Regions from separate parts of the Leucobacter denitrificans genome, predicted to be linked through region 2. Evidence: predicted binding sites of a transcription regulator. Region 2 holds the regulator's gene; the other holds the start of a gene.
What was found. Region 2 encodes LexA, which represses DNA repair genes until DNA is damaged. Its sites were predicted from a motif close to TCGAACANNTGTTCGA; they were not measured.
Positions count from the first base shown of each region.

Region 1: the regulator LexA is predicted to act here: its motif matches at 9,120-9,135, upstream of H9L06_RS08560 (Rv2578c family radical SAM protein).

Region 1 covers NZ_CP060716.1:1,761,244-1,777,042, reverse strand. Annotated here, with positions in the region: gene H9L06_RS08610 (Ig-like domain-containing protein) at 1-317, opposite strand, end outside; gene H9L06_RS08605 (serine/threonine-protein kinase) at 314-1,468, opposite strand; gene rplA (50S ribosomal protein L1) at 1,629-2,318, opposite strand; gene rplK (50S ribosomal protein L11) at 2,331-2,759, opposite strand; tRNA gene H9L06_RS08590 (tRNA-Thr) at 2,882-2,953, opposite strand; gene H9L06_RS08585 (alpha/beta hydrolase) at 3,021-4,349, opposite strand; gene H9L06_RS11795 (hypothetical protein) at 4,346-4,654, opposite strand; gene H9L06_RS08580 (DNA polymerase III subunit delta') at 4,666-5,853, opposite strand; gene H9L06_RS08575 (YigZ family protein) at 5,919-6,548, opposite strand; gene H9L06_RS08570 (RNA-binding S4 domain-containing protein) at 6,604-6,975, shown strand; gene H9L06_RS08565 (3-methyladenine DNA glycosylase) at 6,984-7,928, shown strand; gene H9L06_RS08560 (Rv2578c family radical SAM protein) at 7,978-9,111, opposite strand; gene H9L06_RS08555 (ABC transporter ATP-binding protein) at 9,296-10,093, shown strand; gene H9L06_RS08550 (ABC transporter permease) at 10,090-10,926, shown strand; gene H9L06_RS08545 (ABC transporter substrate-binding protein) at 10,968-12,008, shown strand; gene H9L06_RS08540 (pyridoxal-phosphate-dependent aminotransferase family protein) at 12,236-13,399, opposite strand; gene H9L06_RS08535 (ABC transporter permease) at 13,492-14,427, opposite strand; gene H9L06_RS08530 (putative B6 ABC transporter permease subunit 2) at 14,439-15,587, opposite strand; gene H9L06_RS08525 (putative B6 ABC transporter ATP-binding protein) at 15,601-15,799, opposite strand, start outside.
Region 2 covers NZ_CP060716.1:17,344-33,142, forward strand. Annotated here, with positions in the region: gene dapF (diaminopimelate epimerase) at 1-472, shown strand, start outside; gene H9L06_RS00100 (class I SAM-dependent methyltransferase) at 465-1,088, opposite strand; gene hflX (GTPase HflX) at 1,177-2,724, shown strand; gene metE (5-methyltetrahydropteroyltriglutamate--homocysteine S-methyltransferase) at 2,839-5,157, shown strand; gene H9L06_RS00115 (uroporphyrinogen decarboxylase/cobalamine-independent methonine synthase family protein) at 5,166-6,317, shown strand; gene H9L06_RS00120 (methylenetetrahydrofolate reductase) at 6,314-7,207, shown strand; gene lexA (transcriptional repressor LexA) at 7,248-7,910, opposite strand; gene H9L06_RS00130 (LysM peptidoglycan-binding domain-containing protein) at 8,139-8,543, shown strand; gene H9L06_RS00135 (histidinol-phosphate transaminase) at 8,588-9,661, shown strand; gene hisB (imidazoleglycerol-phosphate dehydratase HisB) at 9,729-10,337, shown strand; gene hisH (imidazole glycerol phosphate synthase subunit HisH) at 10,334-10,975, shown strand; gene priA (bifunctional 1-(5-phosphoribosyl)-5-((5-phosphoribosylamino)methylideneamino)imidazole-4-carboxamide isomerase/phosphoribosylanthranilate isomerase PriA) at 10,998-11,747, shown strand; gene H9L06_RS00155 (SseB family protein) at 11,762-12,643, shown strand; gene H9L06_RS00160 (sodium-dependent transporter) at 12,705-14,267, shown strand; gene H9L06_RS00165 (MetS family NSS transporter small subunit) at 14,264-14,404, shown strand; gene H9L06_RS00170 (branched-chain amino acid transporter permease) at 14,407-14,733, opposite strand; gene H9L06_RS00175 (AzlC family ABC transporter permease) at 14,730-15,440, opposite strand; gene H9L06_RS00180 (DUF1844 domain-containing protein) at 15,456-15,799, opposite strand, start outside.

The DNA.
Region 1 (15,799 bases), 660 kb from region 2:
TTTACTGGCCACGCGTTGCCGTTACCATTCGCAAGCACCACGCTCTCAGAACCAATTTGGAGCACACCGCTCGGTTCCACGACCTTGCGAACCGTATCGATCTCGCCGGTCTCGGTGTTTACACGCGCGTATTGACCAGCTTCTCGAGTGACCCAAACATTGGGTTCCTTGCGCTCGACCTCTTGCGCGTCGAAGCCACTCGAAATAATGGCGATAGTGACGACGAGTGCCGTGACCGCGCCACCCGCGATCCAGCCGCGAGCTTTGGCCCAGCGACGTTTCGCCTGAGACCGCCGTTCGTCTATAGACGCACTCACGGGGTCGCTCCAATCAGTGCCCAAATCACAGCGCCCACCGCGGCGATGCCTGCAATAGCGATTCCGGCGCCGATGAGACCTGCGCGAAGAGGCGAAGTGCCTTTGCGATCGAGAATCAAACCGTCTTTGTCGGTACCGCGAAGCTGCGCGAACTGATCGCCACGAGCCTCTGCCCTTGCATCAGCACGAGTCTTTCGACCGACGCTCGAAATCACGGGGCCTCTCGTGCCCGCAGCTACCGATTCGGTGCGGGGCAACCATGCCTCTGCAACGATCTCGAGCGGTGTCACATCGAACCCGTACCCGCGCTGCAGCTGCTGCAGCGCCTCCCCGAATTCGGCCATCGAGGTAAATCGGTCTTCGGGGTTCTTGCTCAGCGCACGCGCAAGCACGCGGTCGAACGCTTCGTAACCCTGCGCACCCTTGATCGGTGGATACACGGCCTTGTTAATGCGTTCGGTGAGCTTCGACCTGGAGTTTTGACGGCGGTCAGGCAGCTCGAATGGTGAGTGCCCGGCAGCAAATGAGTACAGTGTTGCGCCGAGCGACCACACCTCGCTCGGCACTGATCCGCTCACGCGCATCTGCAAGACCTCGGGCGCAGACCACGGAATCGACATCGCGACCTCGGCCTCTTCAACCTGGCCTCGCTTCGTCACGTAGGCAATGCCGAAGTCTGCGAGCACCGGCTTGCCGATGGTGGTGAGCAGCACGTTCGAAGGCTTGATGTCTCTGTGAAGCACGCCTGCCCGGTGCGCGGTTTCGAGTGCGCCCGCAATGCGCACGCCCGCGTCGAGCACATCAGCGAGCGCCGCTGGTCTGCCCTTGGTCAACGACCCCATCGATGCGGGGCAATACTCCATAGCGATGTACGGTGCGCCATCGAGCGAAATGCTCGCCTGGTAAATAGTGACGATAGAGGGGTGGCTTGAAAGCCTCGCCATCACGTCGGCTTCACCCTCGAAGACCTCTCGAAGCCGTTCGGTCTCTTGCGTGCCGCTGCCCGCGCTCAAGACCTTGACTGCAACGACCCGTCGCGGCATGTCTTGCTCATAGTGGTACACCTGCGCGAAACCGCCGGAACCCAGCGGGCGCACATAGTCAAACCCTGGTACTCGTGGAGGGCTCTGCTGCTGCCGTTCAGCCATCATCTCGGCAGACGAGACTGGGTCGCGCGATGACGAACAGGGCAACTACAGGCATGGTCTCCATCCTAAGTGGTGACAGTGAACGCGGGCCAAATTCTCAGGGCTTGTGGATAAGCCGACGGCCCCTACTGCGTGTGCAGAAGGGGCCGTCGCCGTAAGTGTCTTACAGACCTGAAACGTCGAGCGGAATGCCCGGGCCGAAAGTGGTCGAGACGGCACCCTTGGTGACGTACTTACCCTTCGCCGAAGCAGGCTTCAGGCGAACGAGCTCGTCGAGCACCGAGGTGATGTTATCGTTCAGCTGCTCTTCCGAGAACGAAGCCTTGCCCACAATGAAGTGCACGTTAGCGTGCTTGTCAACGCGGAACTCGATCTTGCCGCCCTTGATGTCAGAAACAGCCTTTGCCGTGTCCATGGTGACGGTGCCGGTCTTCGGGTTTGGCATAAGACCGCGGGGGCCGAGTACCTTACCGAGACGACCGACCTTGCCCATGAGCTCGGGGGTTGCGACTGCTGAATCGAAGTCGGTGTAGCCAGCGGCCACCTTCTCGATGAGCTCGTCGCCGCCGACCTCGTCAGCACCCGCTGCGAGGGCTGCTTCAGCAGCAGCGCCGTTTGCGAACACGATGACGCGAGCGGTCTTGCCCGTGCCGTGTGGGAGGTTCACGGTGCCGCGAACCATCTGGTCTGCCTTGCGGGGGTCAACGCTGAGCTTCACTGCAACCTCAACGGTTGAGTCAGTCTTTGTGGATCCCGTCTGCTTCGCGAGGGCTACTGCCTCAGCGGGAGTGTAAAACTTGTCTGCCTGAATCTTCTCGGCAGCGGCGCGGTACGCCTTTGACTTCTGTGCCATTTGCGTCTCCCCTTACTCGACCGTGATGCCCATGGAGCGAGCGGTGCCCGCGATGATCTTCGCTGCCGCGTCGACGTCGTTCGCATTGAGATCGGCCTGCTTCTGCTCGGCGATCTGGCGAACCTGCTCTGCGGTGACCTTCGCAACCTTAACGGTGTGCGGGGTGCCCGAGCCCTTCTGTACGCCAGCTGCCTTCTTGAGAAGCTCAGCTGCCGGTGGGGTCTTCAAGACAAAGTCGAATGAGCGGTCTTCGTAAACCGTGATCTCGACGGGGACGATGTTGCCGCGCTGGGATTCTGTAGCCGCGTTGTACGCCTTGCAGAATTCCATGATGTTAACGCCGTGCTGACCCAGGGCAGGACCCACGGGGGGTGCCGGGTTCGCGGCGCCGGCTGCGATCTGAAGCTTGATCAGACCGGTAACCTTCTTGGCTTTTGCCATGATTGTTTCCTTTCCTCGAACGTGCGCGGTTGCGCCCGCTCTCCCGCCTCGTCGGCCGATCCGGCGCGCGGTAGTGTGAGCCACAAGGGCTCCGGCTTCTCATGCACTGCATGATCTACCCGAGCCGACTTCGGGATTTGAACCCGAGACCTGTTCTTTACGAGGGAACTGCTCTACCCCTGAGCTAAGTCGGCGTGGCGCGATTGGGATCGCACACAAACGATAACTCTACCACGTGTTCCGGGTGAATTTCACCTTGCATCACCTGCAGACAAGACCGTTTTCGGGAGTGGTGCCGTCGAGCAGGTAGGACTCAACTACCCGATCCACGCACGAGTTCTTGCCGTAGGCAGTGTGCCCCTCGCCCTCGAGACTTACGAGCACTCCGTTCTCAAGGTTCTCAGCGAGATCGACTGCCCATTGATACGGGGTCGCGGGGTCACCGGTTGTTCCCAAAACCAGAATTGGATCTGAACCACGCGCCGTAACTTTGTCGCGCGACTCAACGCCCGGGTAGGGCCAGCCCGCACAGCTCAGGTCGCCGTACCCCTGAAATTTGCCTATCGTGGGGGCGAGTTGCTCAAGCTCTGCGGCCTCGCGTTTCATTCGTTCTGGATCGGCGTCTCGCGGATAGTCCAGACAGTTGATTGCCGAAAATGCGACCGTTGAATTGTCCTCGTAGGTGCCATCAACTCGCCCATAGTACGAATCCGCAAGCGCGAACGCGAAGTCTGCGTCACCCTCGGCAACACTCGCGAACAGCGTGTTTAGGTAGCCCCAGTTCGACTGCGAGTACAGCGGGGTGATGATCGCGGTGAGCAGAGTTGATGAACCCAGGAGCCTCCCGTCCGTAGCGCGGATCGGCTCGTCATCGACGGCTTCGAGCACGGACCGAATGCGGGTCATCGCCGCATCAACTGCCGCCTCGACCGAGGCTGATTTGCCTGTCGCCGATCCACCAACTACCGACCCGCTGAGCGGGCAGTCTTCGCCAGACAGACACCAAGCTGCGTAGCTTCGCAGCGCGCTTTCAAAGCCGCGAGTCTGCTCTCGCACCACATCAGCGAGCGTCGCAGACGGCGAGAGTACCCCGTCGAGTACCATGCGCCCGACCCGTTCGGGGTAAGTCTCCGCGTATCTCGCGCCGATGAACGTGCCGTAGGAATAGCCAAGATAATGTAGCTGCTCGTCGCCAGCAATTTCGCGGAGCATATCGAGATCGCGCACCGTTGAGTTCGTGTCGACATACCCCAGGAGTGGCCCAGTGTTTTCCTGACAGGCGGCGCCAAATGCGGTGGACTCTTCGGTCGCCGCCGCGATCCACTCGGCACTGCCACGCTCGAGATCGACGGAATCATCGTCGATACCGAACAAGAACTCGTCCATCTCAGCGTCGTCGAAGCAGTTCACCGCACTTGAGGCGCCCACGCCTCGCGGGTCCCACCCGATCACGTCGTAGTCTCGCTGCAGCGCCGTGCCGACCGCGCCGTCGATGTTGTTACGCACGTAGTTCGCACCCGAGGCTCCCGGACCACCCGGGTTCACAAAGAGGGTGCCGATCGGGTCGCCGCCAGTCGCTGCTTGCTTCACGAGTCGCAGTCGGATCGTGCCCGAATCTGGCTCCCCCAGTTCAGCGGGGCGCGCACGTCAGCGCATACCTTGCCGTTTCCGCAGTCTTCCCACCGCGGGCTCTGATCGCCGAAGTTGCCGCCAGTCGGCACCTCGTCAGGGAGTTCGAGTTGGAGTTCAGTGAGCGGGGTGAGCGTCGGGGCAGGCTGGAATGCACGCCACACCCCTGTGAGGGACACGACAAGCCCCACGACGATCACTATCGCCGCGATAGGGATGAGCCAGCGCAGCGGTCGGCGCATAGGCTCGTCGTCGCCCTCACTCATCGGGTTCTCTTCTAGGATTCGAGCACCCCGCTGTCGGCCATGACGATGCGGGCAAACAGCGCCTCGAGCACGAGACCGGGAGTGATCTGGCTCGCGAGCCTCACCCGTGCTTCTTCGACCGCAGACACAACGGCGAGCGCCTGCTCTGGGCTCCAACGATCGCCGAGTTCGCGGATCGCCTCCCCCGCTTCCTCATTGATCAGGTTCGCAGTGCTACCACCACCGGCACTGCCGCCACCCTCACCAATGGCGCCAAGGCTTGTGAGCAGCACATCTCGGTAGAGCGAAAGCAGATCGGTCAGGATGCGATCGACGCCGTCTCTCAGGCTGCGCTTGCGACGCCTGCCCTGGTCCTCCTCGAGCGCCTTCATCTGTGAGCGAAGCTTCGGAGGAATCGCAGCACCAGGAGCGATTCCGAGGTTTCGCATCGCGGCTTCGCGCTCGCTCGAGTCAAGCTGTTCGGTCAGCGCGTCGGCGTCTGCCTGCGCGATCGAGATGAGCGAAGCGGCAACCGCCATCGCGTCACCGAGCGTGCGCGCGCCGAGGGCCCCATTGATCGTGTTCGACCGCCGATCCATCGCCTCGGGATCGCTCGCAAGTCGCTTCGCCATGCCGATGTGACTCTGTGCGAGTCGGGCCGCTCGCTCAGCGAGCGCAGGGTCGATACCATCGCGCTCAACGAGCAGCCTCGCCACGTCGGCGGCACTCGGGGTGACGAGCCTGAGTGAACGAGCACGCGAGCGAATCGTTGGCAGCAGGTCGGCCTCGCTCGGGGCGCAGAGCACCCAAATTGTGCGCTCGGGCGGCTCCTCGATCGCTTTCAGAAGCACATTCGACGTGCGCTCGGCCATGCGATCTGCGTCTTCAACAACAATGACGCGGTACCTACCCTCACTCGGCGAGTAGTGCGCGGTCGTCACAATGTCGCGGCCTGCACCGATGGTGATGACTGCCGCCTGCGTCGTGAGCTGCGCAAAGTCAGGGTGCGTCGCTGCACGAACCTGCGCGTACACCCGGTCGCGATCTGCCTCACTGCGCGCAATAAGCGCCGCAGCAAACCGATATGCGAGGTTCGAACGCCCCGAGCCCGGAGGGCCCGTGATGAGCCAAGCGTGAGCCGGTGTTCCCCCCGGTGCTGCCGCGCGCTCGAGCACCTCAACGGCTTGCGGCTGCCCCACGATCTCGGACCAAAAGTTCATGTCGCAAGGCTACCGCCTGCGACTGACATCAAGCCTTGCGATCCACACCGCAAGACAGCCCCCAACTATGCGAGATCGACGAACCTCGCCTCGCCCGTCTGCACATCGGCGCCGCCCGCGCTGAGTTCTGCGGCGAGCGCGCGCAGTGGATCGATCTCCGACTCTGCCACCGCGAATCTCTGCAGCACAGTGTCGGTGTAGTCGGCGTCGCCAACTGCGTAGCGGCGACGCCTCGCCTCTGCTTCAATTTGCGCGGCGACCTCGTAACTTGATCGCACCGCGACCTCGCGTCGCATGCCGCGCCTCACCCGCCTCGCTTCGAGCACCGCGCCAGCGACGGCGGATCGGTAGGCGCGCGTGAGGCCACCCGCCCCGAGCAGCACCCCACCGAAGTACCTGGTCACGACGGCGACCACGTCGCTCAGGCCAGCAGACACTAACGCGTCGAGCATCGGCGCGCCCGCGGTTCCGCTCGGCTCTCCGTCGTCGTTCGATCGCTGAACGCGACCATCGGGGCCAATCACGAACGCAGAGCAGTGGTGCCTCGCCCGCGGATACTCACTCCGCACCCCCGCGATGACCTCACGCGCGGTCTCTTCACTATCGACGCGCTCGAGGCGGGTGAGAAACCGCGACCGCGAGATCTCAATCTCGGTGTCAACGCGAGACGCGATCGTTTCGTATTCCTCAGCCACTCATCTATCGTGGCATGGTGGCGAGCTTTCAAGCATGCTCGCGTACGATCGAACCGTGGAATCAGTGCGCATCGACAGTTGGGTGTGGGCCGCGAGGCTCGCGAAGACCCGCAGTCAGGCGACGGCTGCGTGCCGGGCCGGACACGTGCGCATCAATGACGTCGCCGCGAAGGCATCGCAACCGGTGCGCGTCGGCGATGAGGTACGCGTTCGTTTGCACGGCTTCGACCGTATATATAGGGTGACTGGCCTCGCGATTCGCCGCGGCAGCGCCGCCGAAGCTGCCAAGTACTTCGAAGATCTCACGCCGCCGCCCCTGCCCCGCGTCGAGCGGCCCGCAGACATCATTCGCGATCGCGGCGCTGGTCGCCCGACGAAGCGCGAGCGGCGCGAGATTGATCGGCTGCGCGGGCGGGACACGGAGTGAGCGTCAGGGTGAGTCGCAGCACGGGCCCCGGTTCGGGCAACGCAACGCTTGAGCGCAGCACATCTGCCGTGCTCGAGGCGGCAGATTGGCGCGCACGTGAGGCCGAGCACCAGGCACGCGCAGACGCTCTTTCTGCAACTCACCGTGCCCGCCGCTCGCGCGGCGAGACGCACCCGATCGAAGACTTTCTCTGGACCTACTACACGATCTCTCCGGGCGAGCTGCGCAAGTGGCATCCGGGCGTTGGTGCCTCGCTCGAAGGCGCGGTGGATCGCGAGACGTGGCGCTACTACCGCGTCGATGGCGGATCCGCCTCTGTTGACCTCGACGCCTACTTTGCGAAGCGCGGCGCGACCGTCTCATATATAGAGGAGCTACTCTCGTCGACGCTCGAACGCACGCCACAGTTCGGGTGCTTTGGGTTGCACGAATGGGCAATGGTGTATCGGTTGACGCCGGAGCAGATCCGCCACACTCGTCTGCCGCTGCGCATTGGCCACGAGGCCACCGACGCGGTCGTCGAGTCGAACCCGATCTCGTGCAGCCACTTTGACGCGTACCGTTTCTTTACTCCTGCGGCGGGGCCCTTGAATAAACTGGCGCCCACCCGCGAGAACCAGCGAGACACCGAGCAGTCTGCCTGCCTGCACGCAGGCATGGATGTGTACAAGTGGGCTGGCAAGCTCGGCCCGATCATTCCTGGCGAGCTGTTGCTTGACGCGTTCGAGCTCGCCCGTGATATTCGCGTCGTAGACATGCAAGCCTCACCCTATGACGTGAGCGGGTTCACCGACCACGCAGGAGTTCCGCTCGAGCCGATTGCGATCGAGACCCCCGAGGGCAAGCGCGAGTATGTGCGGCGCCAGCGCGGATTTGCTGAGCGCGGGAATGCGCTTCGGGCGCGGGTGCTTGATGCGATCGCGGTTGCTCGGGTTGCCGCGGGCGAGGCCTGATCAGTCGCGAATCGGCTCCATTCCCGTGGACACCTAGGTCGCGCCAGGTTCAAAAGAGTGTCGGCGCAGGAGCACCGGGGGCTTCGATCGAGGGCGTCTCGAATAAATTGAGCATGGGCGCGGCTTGGCCTGCCGTGGTCGTTGCCGAACCCATTGGTGGGTAGGGGTCACGACTGCGACCCGATCCGCGCTGCGGCTCGAGGCCATAACGGCGTATGAGGGGGCGGATCCGCGCCGCGAGATCTATGCGGTACGCCTGCGTCGCCTTGCTCGAAGCACCAGGGTAAAGCTTGCGGTACTGCGGCAGGAGCTCTGGGTGTTCCCGCTCAAGCCAGGCGAAGAACCACGGCTTCACGTGTGACCTGAGGTGCAGCGCACCGTACTGCACCGATCGCGCACCCGCGTCTCGAATGTCGCGGAGGAGCGCGTTCAGGTGTGCGGGCGAGTCAGTGAGGTGCGGCAGCACCGGCATGACGAACACATCGGGTTCGAAACCAGCATCGCGTGCAGCGGCAATCGTGTCGAGCCTTGCCTTCGTCGTCGGGGTTCCGGGCTCAATTGATTGCTGCAGTTCTGGATCACCAACCGCAATCGACATTGCAAGGTGCACCCGCACCCGATCCGCCGCGTCGACGAGAGCGGGAAGATCGCGCCGCAGCAGCGTGCCCTTCGTAAGAATTGAGAACGGTGTTCGGCTGCGCGCAAGCTGCTCGATGATGCCGGGCATGAGCTTGTACCGGCCCTCCGCACGCTGGTAGGGGTCGGTGTTCGTGCCGAGCGCTACGGTTTCACGCTGCCACGATGGCTTCGCGAGCTCGCGCCCGAGCACCTCAGCGACATTCACCTTCACCACAATCTGCGAATCGAAGTCTTTGCCCGTGTCGAAGTCGAGGTATCGATGGGAGCCGCGAGCGAAACAGTACACACACGCATGGGAGCAGCCACGGTACGGATTGATGGTCCAGGAGAATGGCATCGACGAGCCCTGCGGCACCTTGTTCAATGCACTCTTCGCAAGCACCTCGTGGAACACCGCGCCAGCGAACTCCGGCGTACGTACCGTGCGAAGGTGCCCGGGAAGCGCCGCCACTTCGGCCAGCTCAAGCCCAGGGAGCGCCGACGGCTCAAACGCCTGGTCAAGTTGAGCCGCACCCTGCGTAACTCGCTGCTCATTCCACCTCATGCAAGTATTCGAACATATGTTCGAATAAATCACAAGCCAGGCATGTCAGTTGGCTGGGTCTGATATGTGCATAACCTCCAAACATGGGCACATTCTTATCAAAGTGTGATTCTGAACTTCCATATATCAAGAACTTTGAATACACTTCCGGAAGTAGCTATCAGCTAGAGGCAAAGGAGCTTCCGTGGCACAGGACAGTATTTCGGCCCATTCCATTGGAATGACGTTCACACGACAGGGCGTACAACATGAGGTACTCAGCGAGCTGAATATCGAGATCCCGTCAGGCGGGTTCGTCTCGCTGCTCGGCCCCTCTGGGTGCGGCAAGAGCACCCTGCTGAAGATCCTTGGAGGGCTACAGGCTCCGAGTACCGGCAGCGTACGCATCGGCGATGACGACGTTATGACTGCGGTCAAGAAGGGCAAGATCGGCCTCGTCCAGCAGAAGGCCGCGCTCCTCCCCTGGAAGACAGCGCTCGACAATGCTGCATTTCTCATCGAGTTAAGCAAAGAGAAAGTCTCTCGAGTGGAAGCCCGCCGCCGCGCAATGGAAGCTCTCGAGATCGTCGGCCTCGGTCAGGCCGCAAACAAACTCCCGCATGAACTCTCTGGAGGCATGGCCCAGCGAGTCTCAATCGCGCGTGCACTCGCACTCGACCCTGCAATCCTGTACATGGATGAGCCTTTCGGTGCGCTTGATGCGATTACCAGAGACCAGATGAACACGCTCCTCCAAGAGCTCTGGCAGACCACCGGCAAGACTGTTGTCTTCGTCACACACTCCATTTCCGAAGCGGTCTTCCTCTCTGACACCGTCCACATGATGGGTGCGAACCCGGGAAGAATCACACTCTCCCAAGGCATCGATCTCCCCCGCCCGCGTGACGGCAGGTCAAGCACCACAGCCGAATTTATTGCCTACGAAGACATCCTTCGTGAACAACTAGACCTCAATGTCGAGGCAGGAAGGAGCGCGGCATGACCTCCACCGATACCGTCGCGATCATCACGCGCAGCGCCAGACCAGTACGCAATAACTGGTTCCGCACCCAAGTCTCTGCGCTCTGGCCTCCCATCGTCGTAGCCGCGATTGTTCTCATTCTGTGGGAAGCAATCGTCGTGGTTTTCAACGTCTCAGAGTTTGTGATCGCCAAGCCGAGTGCGATCATCGCCGAAATGTTTACGGCCGCTCCCCTACTGCTCGATGGCACATGGGTGACGACCCAAGAAATTCTCTACGGCTTCCTGGTGAGTATCGCCATTGGCGTGAGTCTCGCGATCGTCGTCGTGCGCTTCAACTGGATCGAGCGCGCGGTGTACCCGCTCATTGTGCTCTTCCAAGTTGTGCCCAAGGTAGCTCTTGCCCCAATTTTCATTCTGTGGTTTGGGTACGGCCTGACTCCGAAGCTTTGGCTCATTGTTGTTATTGCGTTCTTCCCGATTACGCTCAATATGATCGTTGGACTCAAAGGATTCGATCCTGATCTCAAGGCACTCACGAATTCCATCGGCTCCACACGCAATCAATTTCTTTGGCGTGTTCAGTTTCCGACGTCACTCCCCAACCTGTTCGCTGGGCTTCGAATCGCTATCACGCTCTGTGTAATCGGTGCGGTTGTCGCGGAGTTCTCGGGCGCCTCAGCAGGGCTTGGATACCTCATCCAGTTCGCTTCGACACAGTTGGATACCCCACTGATGTTTGCGGCACTCACCGCAATTTCAATTCTTGGGCTTGTGCTCTACTACGCAATTAGTGCGCTTGAGTTACTCGCCGCAAAGTTCTACCCGCATATCAAGATCCAACCCGCAAACTAACTACTCTGTCATCTCACAATCACACAACAAAGGAGTTCATCGTGAAAAAGAGAATCCTCCCCGCACTGGCACTTGCCAGCGCAGCTGCACTGATCCTCACGGGTTGCAGCTCAAACGGCTCGTCAGAAGGAGACGGCGAGGCTGCGGTAGAGCTCGACCATGTCACAGTTCAGCTCGACTACGTTCCACGCGGAAATCACGCGATGTTCTTCGTCGGACAGGACCAGGGTTTCTTCGAAGAAGAGGGCATCGTCGTCGATGACATCATCAAGGGCACGGGATCGCCTGATGCCATGAGAATCGTTGGCACCGGCAAGGCCGACTTCGGCTTTGGTGACCTCCCAACGCTCGCAACCGCCCGTTCACAGGGTGTTGAAGTTACAGCTCTCGCAGCTGTAAACCAGTCGAGCCCACTCGGCATGTGCTCCCTCGCTGAGAATCACGAACTCAACACCGCTGAAGATCTCATTGGACTCAATGTTGGCGTACACCCTGCAGGGTCCACCTACATCTTCTGGCAAGCACTCCTCGCGGCAAACGGTATCGAAGGCAAGGTCAACGAACTCACCGTGACCCCTCCGTACGAGAGCTACCTGCTCACCGGCAACGTTGATGCAATCATTTGCTACATCGACGCCGAGGTGCCTGAGCTTGAGGCAAAGGCTGGCGGCCCGGGCAGCTTGAGCATCATGCTGGGATCCGAGAACGGCTACGACGTCTACGGATCAGGTATGTTCACGAGCCAGGCGCTCATTGATGACAACCCTGACCTCGTTGAGCGATTCACCCGCGCATACCTCAAGGCATTCCAGTGGACGATCGACAACCCAGAAGAAGCAGCAACGATTCTTGCGGCGTCGTCTGCTGAGCTGGCCGGCAAGGAGAGCATCTTCATCGAGCAGCTGCAGGCAGACATCGACTTCACATTTGAGAGCGACGCTACCGCGTCAGAAGGCCTCGGCACCATGCACGAGGACGTCTGGCAGAACACGATCGACGTACTCGCTAACCAGGGCGTCATTGAGACCGCACCTGAAGCTTCGTCAGTATTCGATATCTCGTTCCAGAAAGCAGCGCAGTAACCAATTAAAACTGCTTCCCCGGCCCGGCTTACGGTCTGGGGAAGCAGTTTTTTACGCGTGGATTACTCAGCTTATCCGCCGTGTGTTCCCCTCACCTTGCCTGTTTGCATTGAGGATCCACCAAGATCCATACCTGCGCGAGGAGCCCCTCATCAAGCTTCTTGACATCATGGTTGCTGAAACGCAAAAGCGGCCTCATCTAATGAGGCCGCTTTCGTTAGCTGGAGCTAGTTGTTCTGAGCAATGACGCTCATGGCTGCTTCAATTCCTGCACCAAGATCGACCTGGGCACCTAGGTCGCGGAGACCTTGCCCGAGTGCGGTGAGTCCCACGATCGGGTACATAGCATTTGCGCTCGGCCCCATATGCGCGAGGCGCATGAGGTTGCCCGCGCCCTGGCCGCTCGAGAGCATGACACCGTACTTCGCGCGAACGTGGGCACGAATATCCAGGTGTTCCAGATCGCCCGGCACGCGTACCGAAGTCACGCAATTTGCAGCGATCGATTCACTCGCAGCCCACAGCTCAAGGCCCATGGCTTGGGCACCTGCACGAGTAGCCGATGCGGCATTCGTGTGGCGCACAATTGCGTTGTCGAGCCCCTCTTCGAGCACCTGGTCAAGCACTGATTCGAGGCCATGCACGTCTGAGACCGACGGCGTGAATGGGAAGGCGCCACCCTCAAGCCACTTCTCCTTCCAGTCAAGCAATGACACGTACGATGCACGTGGGGAGTTGGGGTTGCTCTCAATCTGTTCCCATGCAGCAGGGCTCACCGAGACCATACCGATCCCGGGAGGGCCCGCGAGGCACTTCTGCGCGCCGGTGACAACAATGTCAAGCTGCCACTCATCGGTCTCGAACTCGAGACCACCGATCGACGAAACCGCGTCGACAAGCGTGAGCGCGCCGTAACGCTTCGCGATCGGGCCGATCGCCGCGCAATCAGTAAGAGTACCCGAGGGTGTCTCGGAATGGACCATCGTGATCAGACCGATGCCAGGGTTTTCCTGCAGATACTTCTCAACGGCTTCGGGAGAAACAGCATCGTTGTACGCTACTTCGATTTCATGGAGCTCGGCGCCGAAGCTTTCCAGCCAGTACCCCATGCCTTTGCCGAATACACCCTGCACTAGGTTGAGCACCTTCATGCCGGGCTTCGTAAGTGACCGCGCAGCACCCTCAAGCGCAACGATAGCCTCACCCTGCATGAGGAGCATGTCGTTCTTCGTCTTGAACACTTCTGCAGCCTTGCGTTGCGTGCGCCCGAACGTTTCTAGGAACACCGGATCGTAGTGGTACATGATCGGTTGCCCGAGGGCCGCGAGTGTTCGGTGTGTGGCCATCGTTGGTCCGGCCGACAGTGTAAATACTTCAGTACTGTGATTCATGATGCATCCTTACGTTGAGTTGTTATTGGCCGAGGCTGGAACAACTCAATCGGGCTCAATTCCGCGGAGCGTATGAACCATAGGAGTTGGATTCACCGTGCACCTCGCACATACGCAGTCGCAAGCGCAGGAGGAAGCGCGGATCGTCGAGCAAAGAACGTCAGCACAATCATCACGGCCACAAACGGCATCATGTGAACGACGTCATTTGGAATGTTCAGAGTGGTGAGCTGAAGTACCGTGCCCATAGCGACGAAGAGACCGTAGACGATCGAGATCAGCAGTACCCAGGTGAAGCGTCCACGGGCGAGCATTGCGACAACGATCGCAAGGAAGCCCACGCCGTTCGTCATGCCCGGAGTGAAGGTGCCCGCGGAGATTAGGGCGAGGTATGCACCACCCAGTCCTGACATAGCTCCACCAAAGAGCACCGCAAGTGATCGAGTGCGCATGACGCTGCCGCCGGCGGCATCCAGCGAAGCTGGTTTCTGACCAGCTGAACGAAGGCGCAATCCTGGTGTCGTCTTGTACAGCCAGATCGATGTCAGCACCAAGATTATGAGCGAGACATAGAACATTCCGGGCTGCGCAAAAAGGCCCTTCCCGACGACGGGAAGGTCAGAGAGGAAAGGAATTGTCCAAGGAGTATCGAGCCCGAGTCGTGGCTTCGACTCCGCGAACTGGAAGTCGTAGAGCACACTGCTCACACCTGCACCGGCTAGTCCAATACCGATACCGACGACGATCTGATTCAGACCTAACCAAACACAGAGCACCATCATGACCATCGACAGTGCGATGCCTGCAGCCGCTCCACTGAGAAAACCAACCCAGAAGCTTCCGCTCACGAGGGTTCCCACGAAACCGAAGTAGCCACCGACGAGCATGAGACCTTCCATACCGATGTTGAGCACACCGGACTGCTCGCCAACGGTCTCACCGATTGAGGCGAGCAGCAGTGGAATCGCGCTCGCCAGCACGGCGACGATAAACGCGGTAAGAAATGTTTCGCTAAAAAAATCGATCATGATGCTCGTCCTTAGTGCTTCTTGGCGGACTTGAACAGACCGGCAGGCAGGTAGCTCTTTCCAAGATCTTTACGGTTGCCGAGGTATTCGATAACCGTCATGAAGAACAGGATGAGCGCAACAATAATGAGAAGGAAATCGACGGACAGACCAGCTTGCTGCGCAGCGATGGTGCCGCCAGTTGCGAGGATCGCATAGAACGCGATGAGCGGAATCGATCCAAGCGGGTTCAGACGTGCGAGGAACACGAACGGCAAAACCTTGTCACCATATACGGGGTTCCAGTTCGTGCGCATGTAGCCCCACAAGCCAAGCATGTCGATCGCTCCGGCAAACGCAATCATTCCGCTCGAGAGCAGAAATACCGTGATGATGAGCTTTCTTGCATCGAGTCCGGCGTGCGTTGCTGCCTTCGGGCTCGCCCCCAAGATATCGACCTTCAGCCCGAACGACGACTTTGTGAGTATGTAGTGAAACACCAGCACCAAGATGATTGCGATGACAAAACCCACATGCACCCGCGTGCCAGGAATGTATGGAAGCATCAGGTTGAGGTCGAGCACTCGTGTCTGAGGGACGGTCACTTCGACATCTTGGAAGGGCCCCTTCACCAGGATGTTCGCACCACTGATGGCAATGAATGACACCATCAAGCTGGTAATGATTTCATTTGTGCCGTACTTTGCTTTCAGCCAGGCGGGCAGGAAGCCGAGCACGACGCCAATAACAACTGCAATCGCAAACAGGAGAACGATTGCTACAGCGAACGGGAGCGTGGCAAGAATGTCTGGCGCTGTGCCGGCCACCACCGCCGCTGCGATGAGATACGCACCGTTGTATCCAAGGTTCCAGAGTTGTGCCCGAAACGCGATGATCAGTCCCAGCCCAATAATGAGCAGAGGTGCCATTGCGGTGAGGGTCTTCTGCCAGCCTGTTCCGGCAATTCCAAGGTAGAAGATGTCGCCATAGAAGTCGAGCGGATTGACACCCATCACCCAGATGATGAGCCCACCGACGACGAGCGCGAGAACGACTGGCGTGATCGTACGAATCACAACCTCGAGTCCCTGGGACAGCTTGGTGGACTGTGGTCTACGTGTTGCTTCAATCGCGCGAGTTTCTGGTCCCGCGTCTTCAAGTGTGGGGGTAGAGGCCGTCATTGATTGCGATTCCTTAGACATGTTCCTGCTCCGAATCTTCCGGAGAATTCGAGTGAGCGGTCGTCTTCATGCCGACCATCATTTCGCCGATCCGCTCGGTCACATGATCGCCATCGTTGACAACCTCGCCGATGATCCGTCCATTTGATACGACGGCAACGCGGTCTGATAGCTCCGCAAGCTCATCAAGGTCGGTCGAAATGAGAAGCACT
Region 2 (15,799 bases):
TGGGCATTGGCAACTCGGCATCGATCGGCTCGTAACTGCTCAGGGGCTTCGCGTGCCGAGGCCGGGCGTCACCATCGATCTCGGTAACCTTCACGTCGTGACCGCGCTCGCGGGTGAGTCGAAGCTTGACTCCCTCGACCTCACGCAGCTTCCCGCGCTCGACCCAGCACCAGAAGGAGGGGCCAACGTCGAATTCGTCGTTCCAGAAGAGCCGCTCATCGAAGACGGTGCGGCACGCATCAACATGCGCGTGTACGAGCGGGGAGTGGGCGAGACCCTATCCTGCGGCACCGGCGCGACTGCGGCGGCACTTGCTTTCCGCCACTGGGGTGGATCGGGAATGCCGAACACCTGGAATGTGACGGTACCGGGCGGTCAACTCACTGTTCGCATGTTCGACAGCGCAGACGGTGAGCGGGTCTCACTCGCGGGCCCGGCGACGCTGGTCTATAGCGGCGAGTTCGCTATTTAGCTTCGCTCTTGGTTGCGCGGAGCACGTGGAACCCCTTTTTGCGTGCAACGCGCTCAACGTCGAGAGATTCGAAGGTCTCGCCGATCCACCGCTGGAGTGAATCGGCCCCAAGATGCTTCGCGACAACGAGGAACGCTGAGGCGCCCGGCGCAAGACGCGGCAGCCAGGTTGCGAGAATTTCGTGCAGCACGGCCTTGCCGACTCGAATGGGAGGGTTCGAGCGAATCTCGGCGAACTCAATGTCTTCGGGCACTTGCTCCGGGGTACACGCATGCACGTTCGTGAGCCCGAGTCGCTTCGCGTTCTCAGCGGTGAGTTCAATCGAGCGCGAGTTCACATCTATCGCCCAGACCTCGCGGTCTGGGTGCTCCAGGGCCGCTGCGAGAGCAATGGGGCCCCAGCCGCAGCCGATATCGAGAATCGGACCTGAGGGCGAAGCCGTGCCGTCAAGTGGAGTGACCGTTGCGAGCAGAATCGACGTGCCCTGGTCGAGATGCTCGGGGCTGAACACCCCTCCGGCAGTGACGAGACGTCTCGGGGCGCCGGCAAGGTCGACTTCGATCTCGCGGGGAGTGAATTCGCCTGACGGGCTCTCAGAAAAGTAATGCTGGGTCACGAGACAAGTATCTCAGTGTGAGCAGCGCCCGCATGCCTGCAGCGAACACTGGGAGCGATGTCTGGGGCGCGACGTACACTAAAACCAGATGACTGAATTTTCCGAAGAAACAGAGAATGGCGACGAGAGCACCGATCCACTCGATCGGCTGCTTCGTCGCACGAGCAAGCAGGGCGCGACGGTGCTGCGCGACCTGCAGCAGGCACAGGCCCTGGGCGATGCTGCCCACGATGAGCTCGGCGAGGGACTAGACGAGATTTATATGGAGCGCGAAGAGCGCGCCTCACTCACCCGCGTAGCCGGCCTTTCCACAGAGCTTGAAGATGTCACAGAGGTCGAATACAGACAGCTGCGACTTGAAAATGTCGTCTTGATCGGCGTCTTTTCGTCAGAACGCTCGCGCACCGCGGGTGAATCGCTCGAGCAGGCCGAGAACTCACTCCGCGAACTCGCAGCCCTTGCTGAGACAGCGGGCGCGAAAGTGCTTGACGGCGTATTGCAGCGCAGGCCATTTCCTGATCCCGCGACCTATTTCGGCAAGGGTAAGGCTCACGAGTTGGCAGATCTCGTCAATTCCCTCGGCGCTGACACAGTAATCGCCGACTCCGAACTGGGGCCGAGCCAGCGCCGTGCGCTCGAAGATATCGTGAAGGTCAAGGTGGTAGATCGCACCACGGTAATTCTCGATATCTTCAGTCAGCATGCAAAGAGTCGCGAGGGCAAGGCCCAGGTCGAGCTCGCTCAATTGGAATACCTCTTGCCCAGGCTTCGCGGCTGGGGCGAGTCGATGTCGCGTCAGGCCGGTGGGCAGGTGGGCGCTGCCGGTGCTGGTATGGGGTCGCGCGGCCCCGGTGAGACGCAGATTGAGTTGGATCGGCGAAAGATCCGCACCCGCATGGCGAGGCTGCGGAAACAGATCGCAGGTTTTGCCCCAGCACGTGCTGCGAAGCGAGCGAACAGAAAGCGCGGCGCCGTGCCCTCGGTCGCAATTGCGGGATATACCAACGCCGGAAAATCGAGCCTGCTTAATCGCCTGACGGGCACGCAAGAACTGGTGCAGAACCAGTTGTTTGCGACGCTCGATACCGCGGTGCGACATGCAGAAACCGCAGACGGCCGCAGTTTTACGTATGCAGACACGGTCGGGTTCGTTCGCAACCTGCCGCACCAACTTGTTGAGGCATTTCGCTCGACGTTTGAAGAGGTGGGGGAGTCCGACGTGATTCTCCACGTCGTTGATGCGTCCCACCCAGATCCTGAGGCTCAGCTGCAGACTGTGCGAGACGTGATCTCTGAGGTTGACGCCCAGGCTATTCCAGAAGTCGTTGCGTTCAACAAAGCAGATCTCATTGATGACTCGCGACGTATGCTCTTGCACGGGCTCGTTCCAGACGCGGTGTTTGTTTCGGCGCGCACGGGTGAGGGCATTGAAAAGCTCAAAGCGCGGATCGACGCTGCGTTGCCCCTGCCCGACCGAGAGATTACAGCCGTCATTCCCTACGACCGAGGCGATCTTGTTGCAGAGCTTCACGAGCGAAACCGCGTGCTCGAGACGGACTATGAGGAAGCGGGAACTCGAGTTCACGCATTTGTCACGGCAGAGATGTTCGCAAAGCTCGACTCGTATTTGGTGTAGCGAGGCCGTGTAACACTTCGTAGCGTGCGGTAACAAGGTGAAATTAGCGTGCGGAACAGGTACCTGGTTCTGTAATTTTGCTCTCGTCACACTGCACCAACGAAGGGCCACCACATGTCTGCATCGCAGCTGCCACACGCAACCATCCTTGGGTACCCCCGCATCGGCCGTCGCCGCGAGCTGAAGCGTGCCGTTGAGGCGTATTGGAAAGGATCCATCTCCGAGACCGAACTCGAGACCGCTGCGAAGGATCTTCGTGCGGCAACCCGTGCTCGTCTCGTTGAATTGGGATTGAGCGCTTCGAGCGGTGCGGTACCAGAGAGCTTCAGCTTCTACGACCAGGTGCTCGATGCCACTCTCGCGCTCGGTGCGATTCCTTCGCGCTTTGGGCAGGTCGAAGGTTCAGACCTCACCAAGTATTTCGCGCTCGCTCGCGGCAATGCCGATCACCAGCCGCTCGAGATGACGAAGTGGTTTGACACGAACTACCACTACAGCGTTCCCGAGATCGACGAGCGCACCCCATTTGTCGCGAATCCCACGGCGCTTGTGTCGCTCGTCGCCGAAGCGCGTGAACAGGGCATTGAGACGCGGCCGGTGCTCGTAGGGCCGGTGACCTACCTGCTGCATGCGAAGCCTTCGGATGATGCGGCCGAAGACTTTGCGCCGATTGATCGTTTGGACGATGTCGTTGCAGCCTATGCAGAACTGCTTTCAGCGCTGACCGCTGCTGGCGCAGGTTGGGTACAGCTCGATGAGCCAGCGCTCGTGTCGGATTCGCTCTCTGTTCCTCGTAAGCAGACCATCGAACTCGTTGAGCGCGCTTACGCGAAACTGGGCGGATCTTCAGATCGCCCGCAGATTCTCCTCACCACTCCATACGGTGATTCGTCGCAGTCACTCGCGCGTCTCGGTGCGCTTCCGGTCGAGGCGGTGCACGCCGATCTCGTTCGTGGATCACTGCCCGAGACCGCGATCGCCGACGGTTCGCTCGCGCAGGCGTTCGCAGACACCCAGCTCCTCGCTGGTGTTGTTGACGGCCGCAACATTTGGCGCACTGATCTTCGCGCGGCCCTCGCCCAGGCGGAGAGCTTGCAGAACGCTGGAATTGCGACCGTTATAGGCACGTCCAATAATCTCCAGCACGTACCGCACGACGTGAACGATGAGTCAAAGCTTGACGCCAGACTCAAGTCCTGGCTTGCATTCGCCGATCAGAAGGTCGAACAGGTTGCGACGCTTGCTCGCGGGCTAGAGGGCGGTGCCGCCGCTATCGAGTCAGAGCTCGCCGAGGTGGATCGCGTGCTCGCAGATCGCCAGTCCGCTCCAGGTGTGCGGGTTGGCGCGATCCGCGGTCGCGTTGCCGCCGCGAGTGATGCCGACCGCACCCGTGTGAGCGAGGGTGAACGACGCGATGCACAGCGTGGGCTCAACATACCGCAGCTCGCAACGACGACGATTGGGTCGTTTCCGCAGACCGCTGAGATTCGCAAAGCGCGCTCGGCGTTTGGCAAGGGGGAGATCGACGAAGTCGCATACGAGGGTTTCTTGCGCGAGGAGATCGAGCGCGTGATCCGCCTGCAAGAGGAGATCGGGCTCGATGTGCTTGTGCACGGCGAGGCCGAGCGCAACGACATGGTGCAGTATTTTGCCGAGCTTCTCGATGGTTTCGCCGTGACTGAAAATGGCTGGGTGCAATCGTACGGTAGCCGTGCGACCAGGCCCTCAATTCTCTGGGGCGATGTCTCGAGGCCCGCACCGATGACCGTTCGCTGGTCTTCATACGCTCAGTCGATCACTGACCGTCCGGTGAAGGGAATGCTCACCGGCCCAGTGACAATTCTCGCGTGGTCCTTTGTTCGTGACGATCAGCCGCTTGGAGACACAGCTTCGCAGGTCGCTCTCGCGCTTCGTGACGAGATTGACGACCTCGTCGAGGCAGGAATCGGCATCGTGCAGGTCGACGAACCGGCCCTGCGCGAACTACTACCGCTCGACGCAGACCGCCAATCCGCCTATCTCGACTGGTCGGTGGCAGCGTTCCGCCTCGCTACCGGTGGCGCCGCCCCCGAGGTGCAGATCCACACCCACCTGTGTTATTCGGAGTTCGGCCAGATTATCGACGCGGTCGATGGCCTCGACGCCGACGTGACCTCGATCGAGGCTGCGCGCAGCCGCATGGATGTTGTGGTGCCGCTTGGCGAGCACGGCTATTCTCGCGGTATTGGCCCGGGTGTGTATGACATTCACTCGCCTCGCGTTCCGAGTGTCGAAGAGCAGACCGAACTCATTCGAATTGCGGCAGACAACATCAAGGGTGAACTGCTCTGGGTGAACCCCGACTGCGGTCTGAAGACTCGTGGGTACAAGGAGACCGTGGCGAGCCTCACCAATCTCGTGCAGGCTGCCAAGGCCGTACGCGCGAGCGTCTAGGAGTAGCCGTGACACAAGCAGTGTGGCCGGAGGGGGTGCTGCCAACCGAGCAGGTTGGCTCACTCCCGCGGCCCGCTCGGCTGCAGCGTACGGTGCTCGATGCAGAAATCGGCGTGGTTTCGCAGGCAGAACTTCGTGAGGAACAAGAACTCGCCGTGAAAGACACGATTGAGCGACTCACGCAGACTGGATCGCCGATTGTGAGTGATGGTGAACAGCGGCGCCAGAGTTTCGCGAGCTATCCGCTCGCGAGTGACAGCGTTGAGGAGGGGCCTGTTTTCGCGGTGTTTGCCGATGGACACCACCGCGTTGTACCGAGCCTCGCGCGTGCACCATTCAGGTTTCACTCGTGGGCTGCAGATGATGTTCGGGCCGCCAGGCAATACACCGAACTGCCGCTGAAGCAGGCCGTGATCTCACCGTCGATGCTGTCGCTCATGGTGCCAGAGACTGGACTCGACGGGTACTCGCGTGGCGAATTTCTTGGAGATGTCGTCGAAGGCTGCGCTGAGGACATCCGGCGATGCTTCCGAGCCGGGGCGATCAGAGTCTCCATTGATTTCACCGAGGGGCGTTTGGCGCTGCGCCGTGATCTCAGGGCACCGTGGGCAGGGCCGCAAGCCCTTGCTGGATTCATCGATCTGTTGAATCGAGTGCTCGACAGGCTGAGCGACACCGAGCGAAGCGCGGTTGGCGTGCACACCTGCCCCGGAAACGACAACGACTCGGCGCACAGTGCAGATGTTGATTACGCCGAACTCATTCCCGAGCTCTTCCAGATCGAAGCCGGCTACTTTCTCGTGCAGGCAGCGAGCGAGCAAGAACCAGACCGCGTGGCGCGATTGGTTGGAAGGGAGCTCACGAGCTTGCGTGGTGCAGGACGTGCGGCACCCCGAGTGCTCATCGGAGTTACGAACCCCACGAACCCAAAGCTTGAGACAGCCGAGGGCGTGCGTGATCAGCTACTCCGAGCAGCTCGATTCATTCCTGCCGAACTCCTCGGATCCACCGATGACTGCGGCTTCTCGCCCTATCTTATCGATGACAAGCCGAGACACGGCTCACCAGATTTTGCGCGCGACGTCGCGTTCGCAAAGATCGCGGCAAGAGTTCGGGGCACCGAGCTCGCGTCCTCCGAACTCGCAGGCAGTGGATCATGAGCGCAACCCTGCTCACAGGGAGCGCACCAACGCGGGCGCGCTTCTCATTCGAGGTGTTTCCCGCGAGGTCAGGAGCGGCAGCGCTCGCCCTTGGGAACTCGGTGCAGCACCTGTCTGCGGTTGGGCCAGACTTCATCTCGGTGACCTACGGCGCGAACGGCTCAAACCGTGATGCCTCAATCGACCTGCTTACATACCTGCGAAACCACACCGACGCGCTTCCGCTTGCCCATTTCACGACCGTGAGTGAAACACGCGAGCAACTGAAGACCCAGATCCACCGCATCATGGACGCAGGAGTGCACGACTTCCTCGCGCTGCGCGGAGATCCGCCGCACGGCCTCGACGAGCAAAGCCCCGAGATTACGGGGTCGCTCACCTCTGTGGAGCTGACAGAACTTATTGCTGAGGTTCGCGCGGAGCGCCCAGCGTTCACGAGTGTCGGTCGCACTGCCGTGGCTGCCTACCCAAACGGACACCCGCTGTCGCGATCGAGATCTGCAGACATTGACTGGTTGATCGCGAAGCAAGAGGCCGGAGCGCAGCTGGCTATTACACAACTGTTCTTCCGCGCTGAGGAGTATCTTTCGTATGTGGATGAGGCGAGACGCGCGGGTCTCACCATCCCGATACTGCCGGGGCTCATGCCGGTGTCTACAAGCGCGCAGCTTCGAAAGGTTGCCTCTCTCGCGGGGCGACCAGCACCCGTTGAACTGGAGCGGGCGATGGAGGAAGCGGGCGGGTTTGCACCCGAACTCGGAGTCGAACACACAATTCAGCTCGCCCGTGAGTTGCTTGCAGGCGGAGCTCCGTCGATTCACCTCTATACGTTTAACCGCCATGAGCAGGTGTTGGCAGTGCTTGAGGAGCTCAAGCTTCTCGAAGCGTAGCCTGTGTTGTCACACGATGTTTGGCCGGTGGCCGCGGGATTTACACTGACCGGAATACCGCGACAACCTTGCCAAGCACTTCTGCATGATCACCGAGTATCGGCTCGAACGCGCTGTTTCGGGGGAGCAGCCAGGTATGGCCGTCGCGGCGTCGGAACACTTTCACCGTGGCCTCTCCATCGAGCATCGCGGCGACAATGTCACCGTTCTCTGCCTCGCGCTGTTGGCGAATGACGACGAAGTCACCGTCGCAAATAGCTGCGTCAATCATTGAATCGCCAACGACCTTGAGCATGAACAATTGCCCATCGCCGACAAGCTGTCGGGGGAGCGGAACGACCTCTTCGACCTGCTGATCTGCCGTAATAGGAACACCCGCAGCGATCTGCCCAACGAGTGGCACGTACGCGGTCTCTTGCGCTTCGGTGATCGGTGCGTCGGTGATTGCGCTGGTGGTTGAGGCAAGCTCGATAAGAATTTCGAGTGCGCGTGGTCGATTTGGATCGCGACGAATGTACCCGCCGAGTTCGAGCCTCGAGAGCTGGTGCGTGACGCTGGAGAGTGAGGAAAGGCCGACGGCGTCACCGATCTCTCGCATGCTCGGAGGATAGCCACGGGTTTCGACAGAACGTGCGATGCACTCGAGAATTGCCTGCTGTTTCTCGGTCAGGGGCTTCGCGGGGCGTGATGCGGTATCGCTCATCGCAGGTCCTCTCGTGTCGAATGTCGGAGGTGGGTGATTAGGTGACCGTGTAGTTCGAAACCCTAGCCGCAATGTTCGATGCGAGGCAAACATTCGTTCGAGTGTCGTCTCAAAAAGCTCGAAACTTGTTCGAATATGAGGCTTGCAATTGCGAACTATCGAAGATATATTCGAAACAGGTGTTCGAGTAACTGAGTTGCTTCGAACACGAAACGAGAGGAACACCTCATGACCGCACTTGCAAACGTCACACAGATCGAGTCGATCCGCGTTCAGGCGCCCACGACCAAGTTGCGACTCACGCGTCGCGGTCGAGTGGTTTTCGGGGGTCTCGCCACGATCCTGGTATCGGTGGCACTCGGCCTCGCTGCAACGCTTGGCGCCACCGGCGCAATTGCGAGCAATTCGCAGAACGCTCAAGAATTTCCTTACGTGCTCGCGTTGCCGGGTGATTCGCTCTGGAGTATCGCTACTGAGCTCGATCCAGCAGCCGATCCGCGTGAGGTAGTGAACGATATCGTTCGGCTGAATCAGATGTCTGACTCAGAGATCCAGGCTGGTGAAGCTTTCGCGGTTCCACTTCGTTACGCAGACGTGAATCGCGTGTTCCCTGCGACAGAACTCGAAGGCTGAACGCCCTGAAATTGTCTGGTCGTATCGCTCGCTAGAATTGCAGGGTGGCTGAACTGAGCGATCTTCCCCTCCGCGCCAATCTTGTTGGCAAGACTCCATACGGTGCACCCCAGGCTGCGGTGCCTGTTTCATTGAACGTCAACGAGAACACTCATCCGCTTCCAGAGGCTTTTATTACTGAAGCAGCTGCCGCAATCGCTGAGGCGCTCAGGGGAGTGAACAGATACCCCGACCGCGAGTTTCTCGAACTGCGTGCGGCCCTGGCGGATTACCTTGACGCGGGTTTGGTCCCAGAGCAGATCTGGGCGGCCAACGGGTCGAATGAAGTGCTCCAGCAACTGCTCCAGGCGTTTGGTGGCCCCGGCAGAACCCTCTTGAGCTTCACTCCGACATATTCGATGTACCCATTACTCGCAGACGGTACAGATACGAAGTGGGTTGGGGTTCCACGAAATGCCGACTTCACGGTGACACCTGAACTTGTCGTCTCCGCGATCCGAGAGCACAACCCAGACATTGTGATCTTGTGTAACCCGAATAATCCGACGGGCACCACGCTCAGCGCTGAAACAATACTTGCTGCCTATGATGCATTCGACGGAATGCTCATTGTCGACGAGGCTTACCACGAGTTCAATGCTGGCGCCGAGAGCGCTGTCGACTTACTGCCTGGCAGGCACCGACTCGTCGTGAGTCGCACGATGAGCAAGGCCTTCGCGTTTGCTGGCGTGCGACTCGGATACCTCGCTGCTGACGCAGCTGTGATCGATGCGCTGAGACTCGTGCGGCTGCCGTACCATCTCTCTGCGCTCACCCAAGCTGCCGCAATTACAGCAATCCGTCACTCTGGCGCGATGCTTGGCACGGTCGGTGAGATCCGCGAACAACGAGATCGTCTTGCGGCAGCATTGAACGAACTTGGTTACACAGTTCACCCTTCGGGCTCAAACTTCTTACTCGTTGGCGGCTTCGCCGATCCAAACGCGGTGTTCGAGACGCTTCGCGAGCAGGGCATTCTCATTCGAAACCTCGATATTCCGGGGCACCTGCGCATCACTGCTGGTACCGAGTCAGAGACGACCGCAGTGATCGAGGCGATCACTGCGCTTACCGCCTAAATCTGCGCGCGAGGCGCAAGGCTCCGCAGGGAGTGAGTGTTCAACACGACACGGTAGGATCGAAGGTATGACTGAAGGTGCCCGCATCGTGACCCGCACACGCTCGACGAGCGAATCCTCGATTGAAATCACCCTGAACCTTGATGGCACGGGTGAGTCGACCATTGAGACTGGCGTTCCGTTTTTTGACCATATGCTCACCGCATTCGCGCGGCACTCGCTCGTTGACCTGAACGTCAGCGCTCAGGGCGACACTCACATCGACATTCACCACACCGTCGAGGACACGGGAATTCTGCTCGGCCAAGCGATTCTCGAAGCGCTCGGCGACAAGAGCGGCATCTCGCGGTACGGCGACGCCCTCGTGCCACTCGATGAAGCACTCGCGCAAGCAGTGATCGACATCTCTGGCCGCCCCTATCTTGTGCACTCTGGTGAGCCGACGGGCTTCGAGTACCACTTGATTGGTGGTCACTACACGGGCTCGATGGTGCGTCACTTCTTTGAGGCGCTTACCTTGAATGCTCGCCTGACCGTTCACCTGCGTCTCATTGAGGGCCGAGATCCACACCACATTGCAGAGGCAGAGTTCAAAGCCTTTGCTCGCGCATTCCGCCAGGCGAAGGCACAAGACCCGCTCGTCACCGGAGTTCCCTCCACCAAGGGAGCCCTGTGAATGGAGCCGATGCACCTCGGGTAGTGGTGCTCAACTATGGCTCAGGCAACATCCACTCGGCCGCCAAAGCGCTCGCTCGCGCCGGAGCTGCGGTAGAAGTCACGGGTGACGCAGACAGGGCAATGGAAGCAGACGGCTTGTTTGTTCCTGGTGTTGGAGCATTTGATGCCGTGATGCAGCAGCTGCAAGCGATTCGTGGTGATCAGATTATTGATCGCCGGCTGGCGGGCGGTCGGCCCGTTATGGGAATTTGCGTTGGCCAGCAGATCATGTTCGAACGGGGAATTGAGCGTGGCGTCGAGACCGAGGGTCTCGGGGAGTGGCCGGGTGTCGTTCATCAACTCGATGCACCGGTGCTGCCCCATATGGGCTGGAACACGGTGACGCCACCGCAGGATTCAGTGCTCTTTAGAGGCATTGAACGTGAGCGGTTCTACTTTGTGCACAGCAACGCGGCTACTGAATGGACACTTGAGGGTCGCACGGCTGCGACCATGCCCCGGGTAACCTGGGCCGAGTATGGCGAGCCCTTTATTGCGGCCGTCGAAAATGGTCCATTGTGTTCAACCCAGTTTCACCCAGAAAAATCAGGCGAGGCCGGAATCCAGCTGCTCCGCAACTGGATCGCGTCGCTCTAGTTCGTTTCACCAAGGAGTACTGATGACAGAGCTCGCCTCACGGCCAAAATTGCAGCTTCTTCCCGCGATCGACATGGTCGACGGCAAGGCGGTGCGCCTGACCCAGGGCGAGGCCGGCACCGAAACGAATTACGGCAGCCCCGTCGACGCCGCGCTTGATTGGGTTGAGCAGGGCGCTGAGTGGATCCACTTGGTCGACCTCGACGCCGCGTTTGGGCGGGGGAGTAACGTCGACGTCGCGAAGAAGATCATTTCGCGCGCCGGCAAACAAGTCAACATTGAGTTCTCTGGTGGAATTCGCGACGACCGGAGCCTTGAACACGCCCTTGAGATGGGCGCAAAGCGCGTGAACTTGGGAACCGCAGCGCTTGAGAATCCTGAATGGACCCGTGCTGTTATCGCTCGGTTCGGAGAGCAGATTGCAGTCGGACTCGATGTGCGCGGAGAAACGCTTGCTGCGCGCGGGTGGACTGAGGAGGGCGGAAACCTCTGGGAGGTGCTCGAGCGCCTCGAAGCCGCTGGATGCCCGCGATACGTCGTCACAGATGTCACCAAAGACGGAACAATGCGCGGGCCGAATATTGACCTGCTCACGAAGGTTGCAGCACGCACTGACAAGCCTGTCATAGCCTCCGGAGGCATCTCGAGCCTAGACGACCTTGCTGCGCTGAGAGACATTGTTTCGCACGGCATCGAGGGTGCGATCGTCGGCAAGGCGCTATACGACGGGGCATTTACCTTGGCGGCAGCCCTTGATGTAGCGGGTCGGTAACACGCGAGATCACGATGGCGATCAAGAAGCTACCCTCGACGGGTGACACGCCACGCAACACTGGTGTGCCCGAAAGCCTCGTGCCTGGCGGCGAGGCCGATTCCGCGGGGTTTCCCTGGGCTGGCAGAACGTTTGACCATCACGAGACGGCCTTTGCGGGAGACGATGGAGATACCCCGGCGGCGCTCGCGGCTGCGGTTCGTGACATGCGTGAGGCGGCGGCTCAGTACCGTGAGGCTCAGAACCAATTAAGCATTGAGCGGCTCGCGGCAACACGATCCACAGTGCTCCTTGAGCTCTCACAATCTCGGGTGCTCGTTCCGCTGCTTGCAGAAGCGGGAGACATCGGTGAGACGCCTGATGGCAAGATTGTCGAAAAGACCCAGGAGCTTTCGATCGTAACTGTTGAGGGCCCAGACGGCAGGCGTGTTATGCCGGTCTTCTCCTCGACCGAAGCAATGCGAAATTGGAACCCAGAGTCACGTCCGATTCCGGTGCCTGCGCCACAGGCCGCGCTGGCCGCTGCGCAAGAGGGCACCGATCTCATTATTGTGGATCCGGGAATGGCAGACTCTCAGTTCGGTGTTCGCCGCACTGAGTTACAGGCGGTCGCGCTCGGTGAGCCGCGCGTTCCTGCGTGGGCAGATCCCGAGGTGCGCACCGCGTTCCTTGCGGGCGCCTCAGGTGAGAGCCAGGTGAGTGCTCTCGCACTGTTGCCCGGGGATCCCGATGGCACGCTCACGGCCGCCGAGACAGATGTCTATCTCATTGTCGAGGCCGGGCTCGATCGAGAGCAGCTCACCGAACTGCTTTCACGGCTCCAGGTCAATTGGGCGAATAGTGCGCTCATTGCCGAACGAGTCGACTCGATGCGGTTCGTGCCCAGAGCTCAGTAGGCGACGCGACCGCTGTTACCCTAGAGGGGTTTCAGAAATCCGGGTTCGAGAGGATGTTGCCATGAGCACCGCGAAACCAGCTGCCCCTCCAGCCCGCGCCGAATGGACAGGGCAAGTCGGGTTCATTCTTTCAGCAGTCGGGTCCGCTGTCGGGCTCGGCAATATCTGGCGTTTCCCCGGCGTCGCGTACGAGAACGGTGGCGGCGCGTTCCTCATTCCGTACATCGTTGCCCTGCTTACCGCTGGCATTCCGATCCTGTTTCTCGACTACGCAATCGGTCACCGCTACCGCGGCTCGGCCCCACTCGCGCTTCGCCGAATCGCAGGAAAGCTGGGTGAGGGAATCGGGTGGTTCCAGGTGATGATCTGCGTGTTTATCGCGATCTATTACACTGCGGTGCTCGCGTGGGCCTCAAGCTACTTTGTGTACTCATTCGATATCAGGTGGGGTGACGATGCCACCGGATTCTTCGTGAATGAGTATCTACAGCTCGCCGACGCGCCGTTCACTCTGCACTTCGTGCCGTCGGTGCTTATCCCACTTGTCATTATGTGGATCGTCACCCTCATTGTGCTCGGCGCTGGAGTGGTAAAGGGCGTGCAGCGCATGAATGTCATCGGCATTCCGCTGCTCGTGGTCGGGTTTCTCGCCCTCGTGATTCGCGCACTCTTCCTTCCGGGGGCAGTGGATGGACTCAACGCACTCTTTACTCCAGACTTCTCGGCGCTCCTAATTCCCGGAGTGTGGGTAGCCGCGTACAGCCAGATCTTCTTCTCGCTTTCGGTCGCATTTGGCATCATGCTCACCTATTCGTCGTACCGCAGGCGCAAGTCGAACCTGACGACCCCTGGACTCGTCGTTGCGTTTAGCAACTCGTCATTCGAGATCCTTGCAGGAGTCGGCGTGTTTGCGACACTCGGTTTCTTTGCGCATCAGCAGGGTATCGGGGTGGGGGACCTAGAAGGCCTTACGGGTGTGGGTCTTGCATTCATGACGTTCCCCGCAATTGTCTCTGAAATGCCGGGCGGCCCAATCTTCGGCATGCTGTTCTTTGGGTCACTTGCGATTGCAGGCCTCACTTCTATGATCTCGATTATGGAGGTGATCCTTGCCGCGATCATGGACAAGTTCGGACTCACACGACTCCAAGCGACTTATCGCATTGGCGGAGTACTCGCAGTGATCTCAATTGTGCTGTTTGGCACCACTTCGGGCCTCACCGCTCTCGACACGATCGACAACTGGGCAAACAATATTGGAATCGTCTCGTCGGCAGTGGCGATGACAATTACGGTGTTGTGGATTCGCGGTTCAGGGCGCATGCTCGCTGGGCACCTCAGTGCACTATCGACGTTTAAAGTCGGAAGAACGTGGCTGTTCTTCGTGTCGATCCTTGGGCCCGTAGTGCTCGGATACATGCTTGTCGCGACCATTATCGGTTTGATTGCAGAGCCGTACGGCGGCTACTCAGCGGGCTACCTGCTCATTGTTGGCTGGGGCTCGGTCGTTTTGATGATTGGTGGATCGCTGATCCTCACCAGTCGCCGTTGGCGCTACAACCCAGATAATTTTGAACCGTGGCCGCAGGTCAATGCTGCGTCGCGGCAGGGAGGTGCAAAATGACCCCGATCGCGATTGTCTTTCTCGTGATAGCGCTCATCATCATCTGGGGCGGAATGTTCGCGAGCATCATTATGCTGAGTCGTAAAAGCGAAATTGACGTCTATCCAGGCGGAGGCAAAGACGTCTTCGGGGATTAGTCTCAGAAGAAGTTGACGAGCAGTACGTAGCAGGCGGTACCGGCTGCGACGCTGAGCAGCACCCGTCGCCGGCAGGTGAGATGCACTGCCACGGTGACTGCGGTGGCTACGAGCACCATCCACCAATTAGAGCCTCGAACCTGGAACTCTCCAACGAGTACCACCACTGCGAGGATGAGGATGATGCCAGCGGGCATCCACTCACCGAGGGACTTCACAAGTTTCGACTTGCGAAGCTTTGCAAGCATGGCAAACGGGAGCGCGCGAAGACCGAGGGTGATCAATCCGCCGAAGGCAATCGCAGCAATGAGGTACATCGTTTCACTCATGCGTGATCACCTGTTCGTGTTCGTGCTGCAGCAATGGCATACCTCGTTGCGAGAAGCACAGCGAATATAAGCAGCGCAGCAAGCATCGCGTTTGCCGGGTACAGTACGAGAGCAACTGACACCGAGAGCCCCGCAAGTATCGCGGATGGGAGCTCTCGTTTTGACCGAATCGCATCAAGCGTCATAACTATGAAGGTTGCAGCAAGCGCAAACTCGAATCCATGGATTGGCTCGTCGAGCGCTGACGCGATCGTGATGCCGATGAGCCCGCCGCCAACCCAGTATGCCTGCATCATGAGCTGGCCCGTGAGTATGCGTGCAGAAGTGAGCGAAGCCCGGTTCATCAGTGAGTACGTCACGTAGGCCTCATCGATGAGCGCGTACACCGAGTAGGCGCGGGGCAGTCCCTTCCGTACCTGGTTAAGCGGAAACGAGAAGGCGTAGAACACGTGCCTGAAGTTGAGCGCAAAGACCGTGACTGCAATAGTCACAAGCGGCACTGTGCTTGCAAGCATGCTGACGAGCAGGAGCTCGACCGATCCAGCAAAAATACCAATCGAGAGCGCGGGCGCGACCCACAGCGGAAGGCCTGCCTGCACGACAAGAATGCCGAGTGCTATTCCGAGTGGAAAAATAGCGATGCCGACGCTCAAGGAATCGGTGATGCCTGATCGCACCTCCTGCTTCACAGGAGCTTTCTCAGTCATTCAGAGGTGGGGGAACTAGTTCACCGGACCTGTGTACTTCTCGCCAGGGCCCTGGCCAATAGCGTCTGGGATTGGCGACGCCTCGCGGAATGCGAGCTGAACCGAACGCAGACCGTCACGCAAGCTACGTGCATGCATGTCGCTGATGTCAGGAGCGCCTGCAGTGATGAGTCCCGCGAGGGCGTTGATGAGCTTGCGTGCCTCATCGAGGTCGATTTGATTTTCTGGATCGTCGGCAAGGCCGACCTTGACCGCTGCGGCACTCATAAGGTGCACGGCTGCAGTGGTAATCACCTCAACCGCAGCGACATCAGCGATGTCTCGTGTTGCCTGTGCAACGTCTGACTCGTCGTTCGTCG